Regions from separate parts of the Pseudovibrio sp. SCP20 genome, predicted to be linked through region 4. Evidence: predicted binding sites of a transcription regulator. Region 4 holds the regulator's gene; each other region holds the start of a gene.
The links. Region 4 encodes LexA, which represses DNA repair genes until DNA is damaged. Its sites were predicted from a motif close to TGTTCNNNNTGTGTTCNG; they were not measured.

Region 1: a site for LexA is predicted at 2,481-2,498, ahead of AC3CB2_RS01210 (PA0069 family radical SAM protein). Genes of this name have one in related genera too.
Region 2: a site for LexA is predicted at 1,924-1,941, ahead of AC3CB2_RS07540 (nucleoside triphosphate pyrophosphohydrolase family protein). Genes of this name have one in related genera too.
Region 3: a site for LexA is predicted at 1,739-1,756, ahead of AC3CB2_RS10820 (YifB family Mg chelatase-like AAA ATPase). Genes of this name have one in related genera too.

The regions. Positions count from the first base shown of each region.
Region 1 is NZ_JBYMDH010000001.1:263,839-268,038, reverse strand. It holds gene AC3CB2_RS01225 (NADP-dependent malic enzyme) at 1-994, opposite strand, end outside; gene AC3CB2_RS01220 (ceramidase domain-containing protein) at 1,095-1,793, opposite strand; gene AC3CB2_RS01215 (glycosyltransferase family protein) at 1,817-2,410, opposite strand; gene AC3CB2_RS01210 (PA0069 family radical SAM protein) at 2,524-3,651, shown strand; gene rnhB (ribonuclease HII) at 3,705-4,200, shown strand, end outside.
Region 2 is NZ_JBYMDH010000001.1:1,712,667-1,716,866, reverse strand. It holds gene AC3CB2_RS07545 (aminotransferase class III-fold pyridoxal phosphate-dependent enzyme) at 1-1,810, shown strand, start outside; gene AC3CB2_RS07540 (nucleoside triphosphate pyrophosphohydrolase family protein) at 2,069-2,374, shown strand; gene AC3CB2_RS07535 (DUF2793 domain-containing protein) at 2,488-3,258, shown strand; gene AC3CB2_RS07530 (glycoside hydrolase family 108 protein) at 3,351-4,127, shown strand; tRNA gene AC3CB2_RS07525 (tRNA-Pro) at 4,143-4,200, opposite strand, start outside.
Region 3 is NZ_JBYMDH010000002.1:507,308-511,507, forward strand. It holds gene rsmI (16S rRNA (cytidine(1402)-2'-O)-methyltransferase) at 1-146, shown strand, start outside; gene AC3CB2_RS10810 (YraN family protein) at 112-519, shown strand; gene gshB (glutathione synthase) at 637-1,611, shown strand; gene AC3CB2_RS10820 (YifB family Mg chelatase-like AAA ATPase) at 1,803-3,329, shown strand; gene AC3CB2_RS10825 (response regulator) at 3,394-4,200, shown strand, end outside.
Region 4 is NZ_JBYMDH010000001.1:1,520,869-1,525,068, forward strand. It holds gene moaC (cyclic pyranopterin monophosphate synthase MoaC) at 1-360, shown strand, start outside; gene AC3CB2_RS06655 (molybdopterin molybdotransferase MoeA) at 357-1,571, shown strand; gene lexA (transcriptional repressor LexA) at 1,835-2,557, shown strand; gene AC3CB2_RS06665 (ComEC/Rec2 family competence protein) at 2,453-4,200, opposite strand, start outside.

The sequences.
Region 1 (4,200 bases), 1.3 Mb from region 4:
AAGGGAAGCAGAGGACGTTATTCACCTGGTTCGGGTAGTCGGAACGGCCTGTGCACATGACAACATCGTCACGAACAGCCAGCGCATCTTCCGGCATGATTTCCGGGTTCGGGTTGGCAAGACCCATCACCAGAGGACGCTTCGCCATCTTAGCGACCATCTCCGGCTTCAGAACACCAGCTGCGGACAGGCCGATGAAGACGTCAGCATCTTCGATGATATCATCAAGTGTGCGCTTGTCGGTTTTCTGCGCGAAGACAGATTTCCATTCATCCATAAGGGCTTCGCGGCCCTCATAAACAACGCCTTCGATGTCGGAGACCCAGATATTCTCGCGCTTTACGCCAGAAGATACGAGCAGGTTGAGGCATGCCAGCGCTGCTGCGCCTGCACCAGAAGCGACGACCTTGATCTCTTCCAGTTTCTTGCCAGCCAGTTCCATGCCGTTGCGAACAGCCGCTGCAACGATGATCGCTGTGCCGTGCTGGTCATCATGGAAGACCGGGATATTCATCTTTTCGCGCAGGCGTTTCTCAATTTGGAAACACTCTGGCGCCTTGATGTCTTCCAGGTTGATACCGCCGAAGGTTGGCTCCAAAACGCCAACTGCATCTACGAACTTATCAACGTTGGTTTCATCAACCTCGATGTCGAACACATCGATGCCTGCGAATTTTTTGAAGAGGACGGCTTTACCTTCCATCACCGGCTTGGATGCCAGAGGACCAATTGAGCCCAGACCCAGTACCGCAGTCCCGTTTGAGATCACCCCAACGAGGTTTTGACGTGCAGTGTAGTCGGCTGCCTTTGACTCGTTCTTATGGATTTCCAAACACGGAGCAGCTACGCCCGGAGAATAGGCAAGCGCCAAATCTCGCTGGTTTCCCAATGGCTTAGTTGCCTGAATTTCCAATTTACCCGCGCGCGGATACTCGTGGTAAAAGAGCGCTTGTTCATCGAGTTCGCCGGAGGTAGGGCGTTTTTTGTCCGTCATCGTCTATTCTTGCCTGACCTAGTGAATGAGCGGCTCGCCACCGGGAATCATTATGACTTCCGGTTCAGATGTCGCAGTTTGGCAAAACCTAGACCATTGCCTAGGATTCTGCACCGTCTAAGTACGTCTTAAAGCGTATAAATGCGCGAATTAGAATAAACAAAACGGTAGCATTCAAAATATGCCACAAGGAATGTGTCCCAACTGGCAAAATTGAGCAGATTGGCTCGTCCAGAATCCGGAATCCCATCGATATCGCGAAGACGATGCCTGCCAGCAGCAACGCGTTGGATGTCTGCCGGTTTTTGCTGCGGGTGAGGCCCGCAAAAAGCAGGATAGCGACGAGGGCTGGGAAGTAACCGGCTGTGGGGCCGATGATGCCTTCCACCAGCCTTGGGCCGAATGCCATTGCCCCAAAGAAGAGCAGCGTTGCGCCCAGTGATATCAATAGGTTGGCACCCATATAGCGTCGCGTGGCCAGATAAAAATACACCAGCATGAAGATCGCGATCGGGATCACATCTGCGAGCATGGACCAGAGGGTTGCGAAGGTGTGAAACAGGAACGACCCGATACCGATGATGGCCAGTAAAGCGATGAGAACCAGCGCTGCGTTATCTTGTGCGTTGGTTTGCGTTACATGCGTATTTTTTGCGTTGCTGCGTGCTTTGAGCCAGATTTGAAGGGCAAATAGCGCGGCAATGATAAATGCAACATTGCTAATGGCATTGAGTGGCTCAGACCAGAAGGCAGCGGAGGTTCTTTCGCAGTATTGGTTCAGGTGCTGGTTCCAATCCATGAGACCTCCGAGCTGGTACCGGGTTACCTCGTGCTGCTTTGAAAGACCACTGTACCGTTCAACCAATGGACCCGGCTAGCCCTCAAGATTTTTTGGATCTGCTGTTGCCGGGTTTTGGCGGAACCCTCCTCTAACACTTTTTGCAGGTGCTCTTTGTGCACGAGCATGGGCAGAGCATGTGCGGACGACTTGAGCGCACGATGTTTTGCGTTGATCAGCTTCTGCCTGATTTGTGCCGCGGTGCCGAACTCCTCTGTCTGGCTTGGAAACACCGCGATCAAGTTATCCCCGTTGCCGACCCGTTCAGCCCGTTCTATGAAAGCGGCTGCTTCTGTTTGCCATCCGGTTTGCAGGATTGCGCCGGGGCGGATGAGCAGCACCCAGCTGGATCGTGCGCATTTCTTTGCCCCTTCTTCCAGAGCGGATGCGGGATCAGCGCTGGCATCGATGAAGTGCGCGCCAGAGGCATCAGCGACGACCTCGGTTCCATCGATGGAGCCTTCGTCTGCGATGACGACTTCTTTCAGGATGCCTTCTGCCGAGGCCGGGACCAGAGCGGACAAGGTGTGCACCAGTTGGTGCTCGCTGTTCTTGCTGAGAATAAGTGCGCTAATCATTCCAACAGCTTACAGTGATTTGCCAGAGTATGGGAAAGTAAAGGCTTGCAAATCCAGATATTTTGAGCAATGTTCCACTTATGTTCTCATAAGAAGATGAAAGTGCACGCCCCATGTCAACTGCACAAAATCACAGGGTCGAGGCAGACGCGACAGATCCGCTGGGTTCTGCTTTGCCAGTCAACATGACAGGCCGTGGACGGGCTGCGCATTCCAACAAGGCTGGACGGTTTGAGGCAGAAAGCAGGGAACTGGTGGATGATGGCTGGGGAACAATTGATGAACTTCCGCCAATCAAGACCGAGGTTCAGACGGAAGCTGCGCGGCATGTGATCACCAAGAATACGTCGCCGGACCTGCCTTTTGATCGTTCCATCAATCCCTATCGGGGCTGTGAGCATGGCTGCATCTACTGCTTTGCGCGGCCAACCCATGCCTATATGGGGCTTTCGCCGGGATTGGATTTTGAGAGCCGCTTGTTTGCCAAGCCCAATGCGGCGCAGGTGTTGGAGCGAGAGCTGGGTGCACCTTCCTATCAGCCTAAGCCAATCGCCATTGGCACCAACACAGATCCGTATCAACCAATTGAGCGCACCCAGAAAATCATGCGCGGTATTCTGGAAGTGCTGAACAAGACCGGGCATCCGGTGACCATCGTCACCAAGTCTGCTCTGGTGATGCGGGATATCGATATCCTTGCGGAGATGGCTGAGCGCAATCTGGCCAAGGTGGCAATTTCAGTGACAACTCTAGACCGGAAGATTGCCCGCAGTCTTGAGCCGCGCGCGTCTACACCAACGCGGCGCCTGCAAGCGATCAAAGCGCTGTCTGATGCGGGTATTCCAACTGCTGTGTTGGCAGCACCGGTTATTCCTGGCCTGACGGATCATGAGCTGGAGAGCATTCTGGAGATCTGCAAGGAACATGGGGCGACGGAGGCCAGCTACATTTTGCTGCGCTTGCCGCGCGAGGTTTCTGAGCTGTTCAAGGAATGGCTTTTGCGGGAAGCTCCGGGCAGTTATCGCCGTGTGCTCAGCCTGCTGCGCTCCATGCGGGGTGGCAAGGATTACGATGCGCAGTGGACGCAGCGTTTCAAGGGCAAAGGACCCTATGCAGATCAGTTGGCGAAACGGTTTCAGCTGGCATGCAAGAACAAGGGATTATCTTCCCGATCCCTCAAGCTCTCTTGCGATCACTTCATCAAACCAACTTGCGGCGGTGTGCAGCTCTCATTGCTGTAGATGAGGCTTGTTGTTGCGGTTGAAAGCGACCGGTCTGCGTGGCAAAGAGGGGCATGTCGTATTTTGCAAATTCCCTCTTTGATATCGCCTTTCCTGATGCTCCGGACCTGCGTTTTGAGCGCTCTGTTGAGCAAGACCTGCAAGGGCGCTTTGCTGGCATTGATGAGGCCGGACGCGGACCATGGGCTGGTCCTGTGGTGGTGGCTGCCGCCAGCCTTGATTACAACAATCTGCCAGAGGGACTGAACGACTCCAAAAAGCTGACAGAGGCCAAGCGCGAGGAGCTTTTTGAGCAGATCCTTGAGGTGGCTGATGTGAGTGTGTGTGTTCAAAGTGCGCAGACCATTGATCGCCTGAACATTCGTGAGGCAACGCTGCAAGGCATGCGCACCTGCGCGCGCTCCCTTTCTGTTCCGGTCAAACGGTTCTTTATTGATGGCAAGGACGTTCCGCATCATCTGCCTCAGGAAGGGCAAGCGATGATCAAGGGTGATGGTCGCTGTCTCGCCATCTCTGCAGCCTCCATCGTTGCCAAAGTAACCCGAGATC
Region 2 (4,200 bases), 190 kb from region 4:
GGGTGAAAGTCGCAGTGTTTATTCCTCCGACTTTTTTGAGAGCCGCTTTATCGAAGGTGAGCGCCGCCGTAATCACCTAGGGTTTGATCTGTTCCTTCCATCTGGCACCCGCGTTCGTGCGCCTATGGATGGCAAGGTCCGTTCTGTTGTGATTGAGACCGATCCGCTTGGCTATGGCTGCATGATTGCGCTGGACCATGAGACGGACTGCGGACAGCCCTTTGTGAGCCTGTGGGGACATATGGCGCATGAGGCGGCCAGCCGATTAAAGACGGGCGATGTCGTTAAAGCTGGTGAGACGGTCGGGTATCTTGGCGCTGAAGATGAGAATGGCGGCTGGGCACCTCATCTGCACTTGCAGCTTTCAGCGGATGTTTCTTTGAGCGCTGAGGAGATCCTTGGTGTTGGGGAGGAAAAGTATCTTGATGTGTGGGCGGATCTGTTCCCATCCGCAATTGATTTTGCCGGACTTCCTCAAGAGACATTGGGCAGTGACGGGCGTTCTATTGATGAGATTGTGTCGTCGCGCCGCCAGAACCTGCTGCCGAACCTTTCCATCTCCTACAGCGAGCCGATCAAGTTTGTGCGGGGTGAAGGCGCCTATCTGATTGACCATCGCGGACGAGCATATCTGGATTGCTTCAACAATGTTTGTCATCTGGGGCATGCACATCCGGAGGTGGTTGAGGCGCTTTCTCATCAGGCAGGCCTGCTGAATACCAATACACGTTATCTACATGACAACATCGTGGAGTACTCCGAACGGCTGACGGCTACATTGCCGGATGATCTGGCTGTTGCGTCTTTTGTGTGTACGGGCAGTGAGGCGAACAGCCTGATGATCCGTATGGCCGAAGCGCATACGGGCCGCCGGGATGCGGTGGTTTTGGACTGGGCTTATCATGGCACTACACCTGAGCTGATTGCGCTGAGCCCTTACAAATACAAGCGCAATGGCGGGAAGGGACGGCCCGACCACGTGTTTGAGGCTGCCATTCCTGATGCTTATCGCGCTCCTGCAGACTGGGCACCTGAAGAGATCACTGCGCGTTATGTGCAGAGCGTAGCTGAGCAGCTGGATCTGATGAGGAAACAAGGTCGTGCACCAGCTTTCTTCATTGCTGAATCAATTCCAAGTGTGGCTGGTCAGGTGTTCATGCCGGACGGATATCTGGATGAGGTTTACAAGCTGATCCGCGCTGAGGGTGGTTTGTGTGTGGCTGATGAGGTGCAGGTTGGCTTTGGCCGGGTTGGTTCTCACTGGTGGGCTTTTGAAACCCAGGGTGTGACGCCTGATGTTGTGACCATGGGCAAGCCTATTGGTAACGGTCATCCTATGGCCGCTCTCGTTACCACGCGCGAGGTGGCGAAGAGCTTCAACAACGGTATGGAGTACTTCAACACGTTTGGCGGCAATCCGGTTTCCTGCGCGGTTGGGCTTTCTGTTCTCAATGTTATTGAGCGGGATGGACTGCGTGAGAATGCTCGTGTGGTTGGCGACTATATTCTATCTGGCTTCCGCAAGATGATGGAGAAGTATGAGTTCATTGGCGATGTGCGCGGCATGGGCTTGTTCCTTGGTGTGGAGCTTGTGAAAGACCGCAAAACCAAGGAGCCTGCAACGGATATGGCCAAGCGTGTAGCGAACCGTGCCAAGGATCTGGGCATCTTGATGGGCACTGAAGGGCCCTATGACAATGTGTTGAAGATGCGCCCACCGATGATTTTTTCTAAGGAAAATGCGGATTACTTGCTGGACGTGCTCGATCAGGCCATGAATGAGTCCGTTTCGGCTCTGGAAACCATGTAAACTATCAAAAAAGGGCCAAAGTCTGGCCTTTTTTACCTGAAGAATAGGCGGGGACAGGAGGTTGTCTCCGCTTTTTCTTTTTCCTGAGGGCTAACTGGATAGGGGTAAGCGTGAGTTCATTTCATGTTCAATGTCCGGAGGCGTCGCTCAAGATCGCAACATACTGAGTGCTCCGGTTTGGTGTTTCGGGTTTGTTTTCAATTGGGTTGGCTTACCAATCTTGCGGGAACAGGCCCCAGAGTTTGAAGGTGGGCGAACATGGTAACCATTGAAAGCAGTGCAAGCATTACCGCCTGGGGTGAGAGAACCTTTGGTCAGGTGGCTGATCTGAATGCATTGATTGAGCGGGCGCGAGAAGAGCTGGCAGCTCTGCAAATGGCAGTCGAAAGCGGTGACAGTGCGCGTGATGTTGCAGCTGATGCTGCTGAAATTGCTATTCTTTTGCATCGCCTCGTTGGTCTGCATGGTGCCGAGCTTTCCTTTGCTGTTGATGAAAAAATGGCACGTAACCGCACCCGCATCTGGTCACTGGCTGGTGATGGTACCGGTCGTCATGTCGCTTAAGGCATCAGCCTAAGCCGCCGGCTGACAGGCCTTACGGTTTCATCAAGACTTATCCCCCTCGCTGCGCTGAATGATACGCTTTTGCGTAGGCTAGGCGATCTATGGGGATCTTGATGAGTGAATGGACGACACATTTAAAGCTGCCGGTTCTGGCAGCTGCTCAAGCACAAAAGCATGTGACACATAACGAGGCCTTGGCGCTCGTTGATCTGGTGGTGCAGCTTGCTGTTGTTTCCGACAGCGTGAGCGCGCCTCCTGCGGACCCTGATGAGGGGGAGCGCTATATCGTACCTGCTGGTGCCACGGGCACCTTTGCTGGGCATGAGTACACAATCGCAGCCTTTGACGGTGGTGTCTGGCGCTTTCTGGCACCTGTTGAGGGCTGGGCTGCCTGGGTGCAAAGCCTGGGTGCCATGCGTGTTTATTCCGGCGGTGGCTGGGTAGGGTTCTCTTCCGTTACAGGACTAGGCGTTGATAGCACTACAGGCGGTGCCGCATTTCAGCAGGAAACGACGGTGCTTAGCGAAAGTGCGCATAAGGCACAGAGCCAGTTCGTGACCGTTGATGAACTGATTACTCTTTCCGGTAGCTATACCGACAGCACTCTTCACATTCCCTCCCGAGCAATCGTCTTTTGCGTTTCTACGCGTGTGACAGAGGCCATCACCGGCGCGAGTTCCTATGATTGTGGGATCGCGGATGAGACCAGCAAGTTTGGTGGTTCGCTGGGAGTGACTGCTGGCTCAAACAATGCCGGGGTGATTGGGCCGACAGCGTTCTATGCAGATACGCCTGTTCGAGTCACGGCGAATGGAGGCGCCTTCACTGGCGGGAAGCTCAGGCTTTCCTTGCATTACTTCCTGCCGGTCGTGCCGCAGAGCTGATCATATCTATTTGAATTTTCTGAGGCCGCTTCTGCGGTCTTTTTTGTGTTCCGATGGAGGCCTCAAGCCTCCTTTTTTGTTGGGAGATGCTGATGAAGTTTACGTTTGACCTGATTATCGCTGATTTGCTTCACACTGAAGGTGGGTTTGCCCATCGCAACCGCAAAGCGGATCCGGGAGGGCCAACACATTACGGGATCACGCAGGGCACATTGAGTGCGTGGCGGGAACGAAAGGTAAGTGTGGAAGAAGTTCAGGCGCTGAGTCAGTCTGAGGCTGTCGAGATCTATCGGGCGCAGTATTGGGATGCTGTGCAAGGGGATCGTTTGCCGGTTGGTCTGGATTATGCGCTTTTTGACTTTGCGGTTAATTCCGGTCCTGCGCGGGCCGTGAAGACACTTCAGACGATCCTTGGGGTGGGTGTTGATGGTGTGATTGGCTTGAAGACGCTTGCTGCGATCAAGCAACGTCCTGTGGTTTATCTGGTGAATGAGCTTTCGGCTCGAAGGTTGGCTTTTATGAAGCGGTTGCGGAACTGGCCTTACAACAAGAACGGTTGGTCTCGCCGGGTGCGGGAGGTGCAGGAAAAGTCGCTCAAGCTTATGGAAGATCGTGGCAAGCACAAACAAACAGTGCCAGTTCTGGATGGGTTTGATCGCGGGCAGGGGGCAAAAGCGCTGGGGCAGGAGACTGGTGCGATCAATGCATTGATGACACCGGAAGGTTTGAGCAAAGCTGCGGCGGCTGTTTCTGGCTTGGCAGGAATGCTTGCTGGCTCTGGCCCCGTACAATGGGCGTTTGCTCTTTCACTGCTGATTGGCGTGGGTGTAGGTGGCTATCTGCTGGTGCAGAGAACACGGGAAGCCTGAGGAGTAGAAGAAAAATGGTCGGGTAGGCCGGATTTGAACCGACGACCCCTTCACCCCCAGTGAAGTGCGCTAC
Region 3 (4,200 bases), on a different contig from region 4:
TGTTGCTGGAGGCATTGAAAGAAATGCCAGTGAGCGCAGCAGCGAAGAAAGTCTCTAAAGCAACCGGGGTGGATCGGAAAACGATTTATGCCCGTGCGATGGAGCTGAAAAATGCAGGATCCGCAGAAGACACCGAGAGCGACTAAGAGCAACCTTCTCAAGAAGCAGGCGGCCTACCACAAAGGGCTTCAAGCGGAGCTGAAGGCCGAGATGCTGCTTCGTCAGGCGGGCTGGCAGATTCTGGAAAGACGCTACAAAACCAAGCAGGGCGAGATAGATCTGATTGCCGAACAGGACCAGACAATCGTGTTTGTGGAGGTGAAGGCACGGCGGGGTGTGGATGATGGCTTATATGCAATCACGCAACGTTCTCAACGACGGATCGCCAATGCCGCGCGGGAATGGGTTTCTCACCACCATGAAGTGGTGGGAAAAACCTTGAGATTTGATGCGGTTATTCTGCCAAAGCACGGGGGAGCCCAGCATTTTCCTAATCTTTTCGAAGCTGAAATTTTTTAGGAAACAAATATTTTATCGCAAAAATGTAGACAAATTGCTTTCTGACCCACATATCTGCGGCTAACATCCATTATTATTTACGTGGATTTCTACCCCTGCGTTATTTTAGGAGTGCCTATGCCCCAAGCAGCTACTTCTGGTGCCAAGCGGCCGCTTAAAGTCGCGGTTCAGATGGACCACATCTCCACCATCAACATTGCAGGCGACAGTGCTTTTGCCCTGATGCTGGAAGCGCAGGATCGTGGTTACGAACTGTATCACTACACACCGGAGCGTCTAGCGCTTTGGGGTGAAAAGGTTATGTGCCGCGTTGAGCCGGTAACGGTGCGCGATGAAGCTGGCAACCACTTCAGCTTTGGTGAGCCACAGCGCGTTGATATGTCCGAGATGGACGTGGTGCTGATGCGTCAGGATCCTCCGTTCGATCTGGCTTACATTGCAGCAACCCACATTCTCGAGAAGCTCTCGAAGACAACGCTTGTGGTGAACGATCCGATTTCCGTGCGCAATGCGCCTGAAAAGCTATTTGTGACCCAGTTCGCTGATCTGATGCCACCAACACTGATCACCCATGATCGCGAAGAAATCGATGCCTTCCGCGAGGAACATGGCGATATCGTCATGAAGCCGCTGTTTGGTCACGGCGGTGCGGCGGTGTTCCGCGTAACGCAAGACGACCTGAACTACGGCTCTCTCTACGACTTCTTCTCCGTGACTTTCCGCGAGCCATGGGTCATTCAGAAGTTTCTGCCGAATGTAAAGCACGGTGATAAGCGCATTCTGCTGGTGGATGGTGAGTTCGCTGGCGCAGTGAACCGTGTGCCTGCTGAAGGCGATCTGCGCTCCAATATGGTTCGTGGCGGTTCTCCAAAGGACAGCGATCTGACTGAGCGTGAAAGAGAAATCTGCGCACGCCTTGGGCCAACTCTGAAGGAGCAGGGCCTCATTCTCGTCGGTATCGACGTGATTGACGGAAACCTCACCGAGATCAACGTGACAGCGCCAACGGGCATTCGTGCCATTCAGAAACTTGGCGGCCCTGATGTAGCGGCCCGGGTTTGGGATGTGCTTGAAAAGAAGTTAGAAAACTAAACAAGATCAAGGCTCTGTTTAACGACAGGGCCTTTTATTTTTTTCGGATCAGTCGTTTCTTTTACTCAAGAAATTACCTGAAGCTTTTAAAGGAAGCTTTCGTATTTCTGAGTATTCAAGGCTTGCGTGTTTCCCATTCGTTCCTGCTTAATTACTGCAATTCTGATAAATTGTGGCTGCAGGAGTGTCTGGTGTTTTCTCGCATCTCTACCGTTTCCTTTCAGGGCGTCGATGCTGCCAATGTTGATGTGCAGGTGCAGATCAGCCCCGGCTCTGTCTACTTCACTCTCGTTGGCCTGCCAGACAAAGCAATAGCAGAAAGCAAGGAACGGGTACGCTCTGCACTCATTGCCTCTGGATTGGCGCTACCAGCCAAACGCGTGACGGTGAACCTCGCGCCTGCTGACCTTCCCAAAGAAGGCTCCCACTACGACCTACCAATTGCTCTGGGACTTTTGGTGGCTATGGGCGCTCTGCCAGCTGAGGCGGTAGAAGGCTTTGTTGTTATTGGCGAACTTGCGCTGGATGGCAGTATCTCTCACGTCAACGGGGCTCTGCCAGCCGCAATTGCCGCTGTTGCCAATGAGAAGGGATTGATTTGCCCGGCAAGCTGCGGATCAGAAGCTGCATGGGCTGATGAAAACCTGAAGATCATCGCAGCCAGTTCACTGGTACAGCTTTATCGCGCTCTCAAAGGGGAGATAACACTATCCGATCCGAAACCGCGCAGTTCACCACTTGCCGCCAGTTCATTGGATCTTGCAGATATTCGCGGGCAGGAGACAGCAAAGCGCGCTTTGGAGATTGCTGCTGCAGGCTCTCATAACCTGCTGATGGTTGGGCCCCCAGGTTCCGGGAAAACCTTATTGGCCAGTAGATTGCCTTCGTTGCTCCCACCGCTTTCTGCTCGTGAGCTGCTGGAAGTTTCTATGATCGCTTCGATTTCAGGAGAGCTGGAAGATGGCGCTTTAAGCAATCAACGCCCTTTCAGAGCCCCACATCATTCAGCTTCCATGGCTTCTCTGGTGGGTGGAGGGATAAAAGCCAAGCCCGGTGAAGTCTCGTTGGCTCACAACGGCGTTCTGTTTTTGGATGAGCTGCCGGAGTTTGACAGCTCCGTTCTGGATAGCCTTCGGCAACCAATCGAGAACGGAGTGGCAACGATAGTGCGCGCTAACTACCGCGTCAGCTACCCATCTAAAGTTCAGGTGGTTGCAGCAATGAATCCATGTCGTTGCGGTTATGCTGGCGAGCCCGGGCATACCTGCCGACGAGGAGATAAATGCGCCAGTTCCTATCAGTCACGCGTATCTGGACCTTTCCTTGACCGCATGGATTTGCAGCTGCACGTGCCAGCAGTTTCAGCAAAAGACTTGATCAGCCCAACCACTTCGGAAAGCTCCGAGACTGTCGCCCAGCGCGTGGCAAAGGCGCGAGCTGTTCAGCAGGCACGCTATGCATCACTGGGACTGGACATCACAGTAAACGCGCATGCAAGCGCGCGGATCATCGAACAGATTGTCGCGCTTGATAAGGGCAGCAAGGAGTTAATTGAGCAGGCTTCCATTCAGTTTGGACTGTCTGCAAGAGGCTATCATCGCGTTTTAAAACTCTCTCGCACAATCGCAGATATGGATGGTTCGGATAAGGTGCAGAGGATTCACCTAGCTGAAGCATTGAGTTTCAAGCGCTCTTCGGCCTATTTGGCAGCAGCATAATCTGTTATATCCTACCAATTGAATTTTACTGAATTTCCGAAATCGTTCGGCTGGAGCAAAAGCAGTGTTGAAGCGGAGACTAAAAACCGAGGAGAGCACCCACGTTGTTACTCAGGCTCGCGTGTCTCTTATCAAGCAAACAGAAGTCTCAGAGCAGTCCTCGTTTATTCTCAAGAGCCTTTCCATCTTCGTTGGCGTTGTTTGTCTTGCAATCGCGCTGCTTCTGACGGATTGGCGCTCTGCGCAAAGCCTTTATGTGGTGCTGCTTGCCTTTGGTGCCGGCGCTGTTCTGTTCCGCCGTTTTCCTGCAAGTGATGTGATTGCACAAAGCTGGAAAGCTGCCCAAATCCAAAGTGAGGTGGAGCAGCTGGAAGATCCTTCTGAACTGGCAAGTGATGCAGATTGGCAGCTGCGTGAAGCCGATGACCGGCACCGTTCCATTCTGGATGCGCTGGGCGCAATTGTTATCCGCTGTGACAGCAGCGGTCTCGTGCTCTCCATCAACGATGCTGGAAAGCGGAACTTTCCTGCTGGATTTGGCATTGAAGTGGGCAAAGCCATTCACTTGCCTTATGCAGAAGACTTCACACCAGAACTTGAAGAAAGTGCCGCAGGAACAACAGAAGATGTTGCCTTGCGCACAAAGCACGGAACCCGTTGGTATTCTCTGCTGCGTTTAAGCATTCGTGACGGCAGCGGAAGCGCTCCGATCATCCAATGGATCCTCACGGATGTCACAGACCGGCGGCACGCAGAGCAAAAGCTACGTGCAGACCGGGACCATGCAGCAAATGCCAGTGAAGCCAAATCCCGGTTTCTCGCAATGGTCAGTCACGAAATACGGACACCACTCAACGGCGTTCTGGGCATG
Region 4 (4,200 bases):
CTTTCCGGCAATGCCAAGAAAGGCGACGTACTGGCAACGGCGCGCATCGCCGGCATCATGGCTGCCAAGCGCACCCATGAGCTGATCCCGTTGTGTCATCCGCTGGCTCTTTCCAAGGTACAGGTGGACTTCACACCAAACCCGGAGCTGCCGGGCATTGAGATTGAAGTCTTCGCAAAGGTCTCTGGTCAGACTGGCATTGAGATGGAAGCGCTGACAGCTGCTTCTGTTGCGTGCCTGACGATCTACGATATGGCCAAAGCCGTTGATCGTTCCATGGAGATTGGTGAGATTCGCCTGCTGGAGAAAAAGGGTGGTAAGTCCGGTCACTATCTGGCTGAGGAGGATAACTCCAAATGAGCCTGATCAGCATCGAAGAAGCACTCGACCGCCTCCTCAAGGACGTAAACCCAACCGCAAGCGAAAGCTTACCGCTTCTGGAAGCAGGCGAACGCGTGTTGGCACAAGATGTTGCCGCAACCCGGACCCAACCTCCGTTCTCCGCCTCCGCAATGGATGGTTATGCTGTAAAAGCAGCTGACACAGAAGATCCTGAGCGCGCACTAAAGGTTATCGGTGAAGTCGCTGCCGGGCATAACTTCGACGGCACACTGCAAGACGGCGAAGCCCTGCGTATCTTCACAGGTGCACCGGTCCCAGCTGGTGCGGATGCGATCCTGATGCAGGAAAATGCCCGCCGCGACGGGGATAACCTGTTCTGCCAAGAGAGCGTAACTGTTGGCAAGTTCATCCGCCCTGCCGGACTGGACTTCCAAGAAGGCCAGATCCTCCTCAAAGCAGGCGCCCCACTCGGCTTCCGCGAGCTTTCCCTTGCAGGCGCGATGAACCACGCAAGTTTGCCGGTGCGCAAGAAGCCGGTTGTCGCCATCCTCGCAAACGGAGACGAGCTTGTTGAACCGGGTCAGACACCGGGCCCGAATCAAATCATCGCTTCCAACCAGGTCGGCATCGCAGAGTTTGTGAAAAACTGCGGCGGTATCCCAATGATGCTGGGCATCGCCCCGGACCAGCCTGAAGAAATCACAGCTCGCGTCAAGCAGGCAATTGAGGCCAAAGCCGATGTTCTGGTCACGCTCGGCGGCGCATCTGTTGGCGACCACGACCTCATTCAGGACGTGCTCGGAGCAGAAGGCATGGAGCTCGGCTTCTGGCGAATTGCCATGCGTCCGGGCAAACCACTCATGGCAGGCGCTCTTGGCCCGATGAAAGTCCTCGGCCTGCCGGGCAATCCGGTATCAAGTCTTGTCTGCGCCCTCCTCTTCCTTGGACCTCTCCTCGACAAAATGCTGGGCCGCACAGTAGCTTTGGCAAATCAAGGCGTTACCAAAGCCACGCTGACCGCTGACCTGCCTGCAAACGACCTGCGTCAGGACTACCTGCGCGCCAGCCTGAGCACCGACGCGCAAGGCAATCTGACAACCGAGCCGTTTGGTAAGCAGGATTCCTCAATGCTTGCACTGCTCACCAAAGCAGACGCTCTGATTGTTCGCCCGCCACACGCACCGGCTGCATCGGCAGGCGAAAAAGTTGAGCTTCTCAAGCTACGCTAAATCCGAAAGACGAGAGTGGACAACCCCTGTCCACTCACCCATCAAAATCCAATTCCCCCAGTTCTAGCAGGGCTTAAACGCAACAAACCCATTGCAGAACACAATGAGAACAGGTAGAGTACGTTCGTGTTTTGTCCTCCCAATCGCAGAAGTTGAAGTCTTTCAGCTTGTTGGGAATGCAAATCAACGAATGGTCATCTCCGGAACCGGAGAGTATGGCCGCTCACTTTCAATCTGCGCTTAGGAGCGAACGGGGATAAAAGATGCTTACACAGAAGCAACACGAGCTTTTGATGTTCATCCATCAACGCTTGAAGGAAGCAGGTGTTCCACCCTCCTTCGATGAGATGAAGGACGCGCTGGACCTCCGTTCCAAATCCGGCATTCACCGGCTGATCACAGCTCTGGAAGAGCGCGGCTTCATTCGCCGCCTGCCAAATAGAGCCCGAGCGCTGGAAATCCTCAAGCTGCCTGAATCCATTGCACCCGGCCTGAAGCCTGCGGCCAAGGAAAAGGGCTTTGCGCCTGAGGTCATTGAAGGCTCGCTGAGCAAGAAGGTCGCCACGCCGCCCCCACCACGCACACCGTCTCCTGACGAAGTGCCAACGCTGGAAATCCCGGTGATGGGCCGCATTGCAGCGGGTGTACCAATCGAAGCAATCCAGCATCAGAGCCATTCCATTGCAATGCCTGCAGACCTGATGGGCCGCGGTGAACACTACGCGCTGGAAGTCAAAGGTGACTCCATGATCGACGCAGGCATCTTCGACGGGGATACAGTGCTGATTAAACGCGGCGACACTGCGGATAACGGTGAAATCGTCGTGGCGCTGATCGATGATGAGGAAGCAACCCTGAAACGCCTGCGCAAAAAAGGTGCCTCAGTCGCGCTTGAAGCGGCCAACCCCGCCTACGAAACTCGCATCTTCGGCCCGGGGCGCGTCCGCATTCAGGGCAAGATGATTGCGCTCTTCCGCCGCTATTAAAGCGCTGGTTGCTATAGGCAATTTAGGATTCCAAGGTCTGCGCTGAGCATCATATGCCCAGCGCACTTTTTTTATTTTATGCCCGTTTTCCGCTTGGTCTGACAACCAGATGTAAACCGAGCCTCGTTCTCCAAAAGTCTTCTGATCCAAAACCAGCTCAGCATTGCAGCTGAAAGGGGCTTGAGCTTGGGTCACTATGATGGATGCCAGCTGACAATCAGCCTCCAGAACGCCCTCCACCTTCGACTGCGCCAGAATGACTGACGGCCTTTGCTCCCCTCCACCGCCCATCGCTCCGTGCGGGTATAACGCCAACACACAGCCCTCCTCATCACAGGAACGGTCTGCTGCCCGCGTTTTATGCTCTTTGAAGGAGTTCGCAGAGTATCCCCCTACCCGCAGCAGGCTATCAGCAGCGAACGACATACGTGAAGATGTGAGGCGGAAGGACCCGTCCTCACCATAAAACCCGATATGCTTACCTGCATCGGCAATCATCACATCAGGTGGCTGTTCCACCACAAAGCCTATGAGGCCCGCTGCAAATGCTGGTACGGAAAGCCATTTCAGACGCAGCGGCATGATGCAGAGTGTGATACTTGCAAGGATCACCAACAGGTAACCAGAGACACTGGCAACACCCAGATTGGTGAGCCCATCACTCAGCGCGCTCACCCAGTAGGCTGCCTTCAGCACCAGAGATAACCCCACCTCCATGCCCTGCAGAAAGAACGCATCAGCGCCAAGTGGGATCGTGAGCAGGGCAAGCAGGCCAAGGGGCATAACCACAAAGGTCACCAGCGGCATGGCCAGCACGTTACCAACCACCCCATAGGGTGCGATCTGCTCAAAGTGCATTGCAGCAATTGGAGCGGTTGCGGCGCCTGCGATCAGGGAGGTCATTGCACAGGCAAAAAGCCACTTTGCGGGCTTTCTGAGAGTGCGCAGAACACTAGATTTCCCTTTTAAAACATAGGTTTCCCGATCGTCCCGAAGCCAGTCTTTGCCAAAGGAGTAAGCTGTCAGCAATGCGAGGACGGCGATGAAGGACATTTGGAAGCCCGGGGATAAGATCTCCTCTGGACGCAGGCTTAAAAGGAGGAGGCAGGCGAGAGCAAGTCCGCGCAGGCTGAACGCACGGCGACCAAGCAGTCCAGCGCATAAGATCAGCACCGCCATCATGTAAGCCCGCTGTGTGGCGACAGAAGTCCCTGACAAACTGAGATAAACCGTTGCCGCAATCAACGCGGCGATACTAGCGTAAACGTGAATATGTCCCTTCAAAGCAAGGCTTTGACTAAGAGACAGAACCAGCCGCGCCGCGAGGAAAACCAGAGAGGTCACCAGCCCCATATGCATACCGGAAATAGCGAGGACATGTGCGAGGCCGGCGTTGCGCAGGGCGTCTTTATCAGCGGAAGCCAGATAGTCCCGTTTACCTACAAGGAGAGCAACAGCAAAAGCACTTTCTGGCGAATAATCCAACACCCGCCGGATGCGTCCAGCGATACTGCTTCGTATCGTATCCACATGCTGCAGAAATCCAGTGCCCCCATCACGGGTGAGCACAACAGGCCTGGAAAGCGCATAACCAACCGCGCCGATCCCGTCAAAAAACGCAGTTCGGGCAAAATCATAGCCGC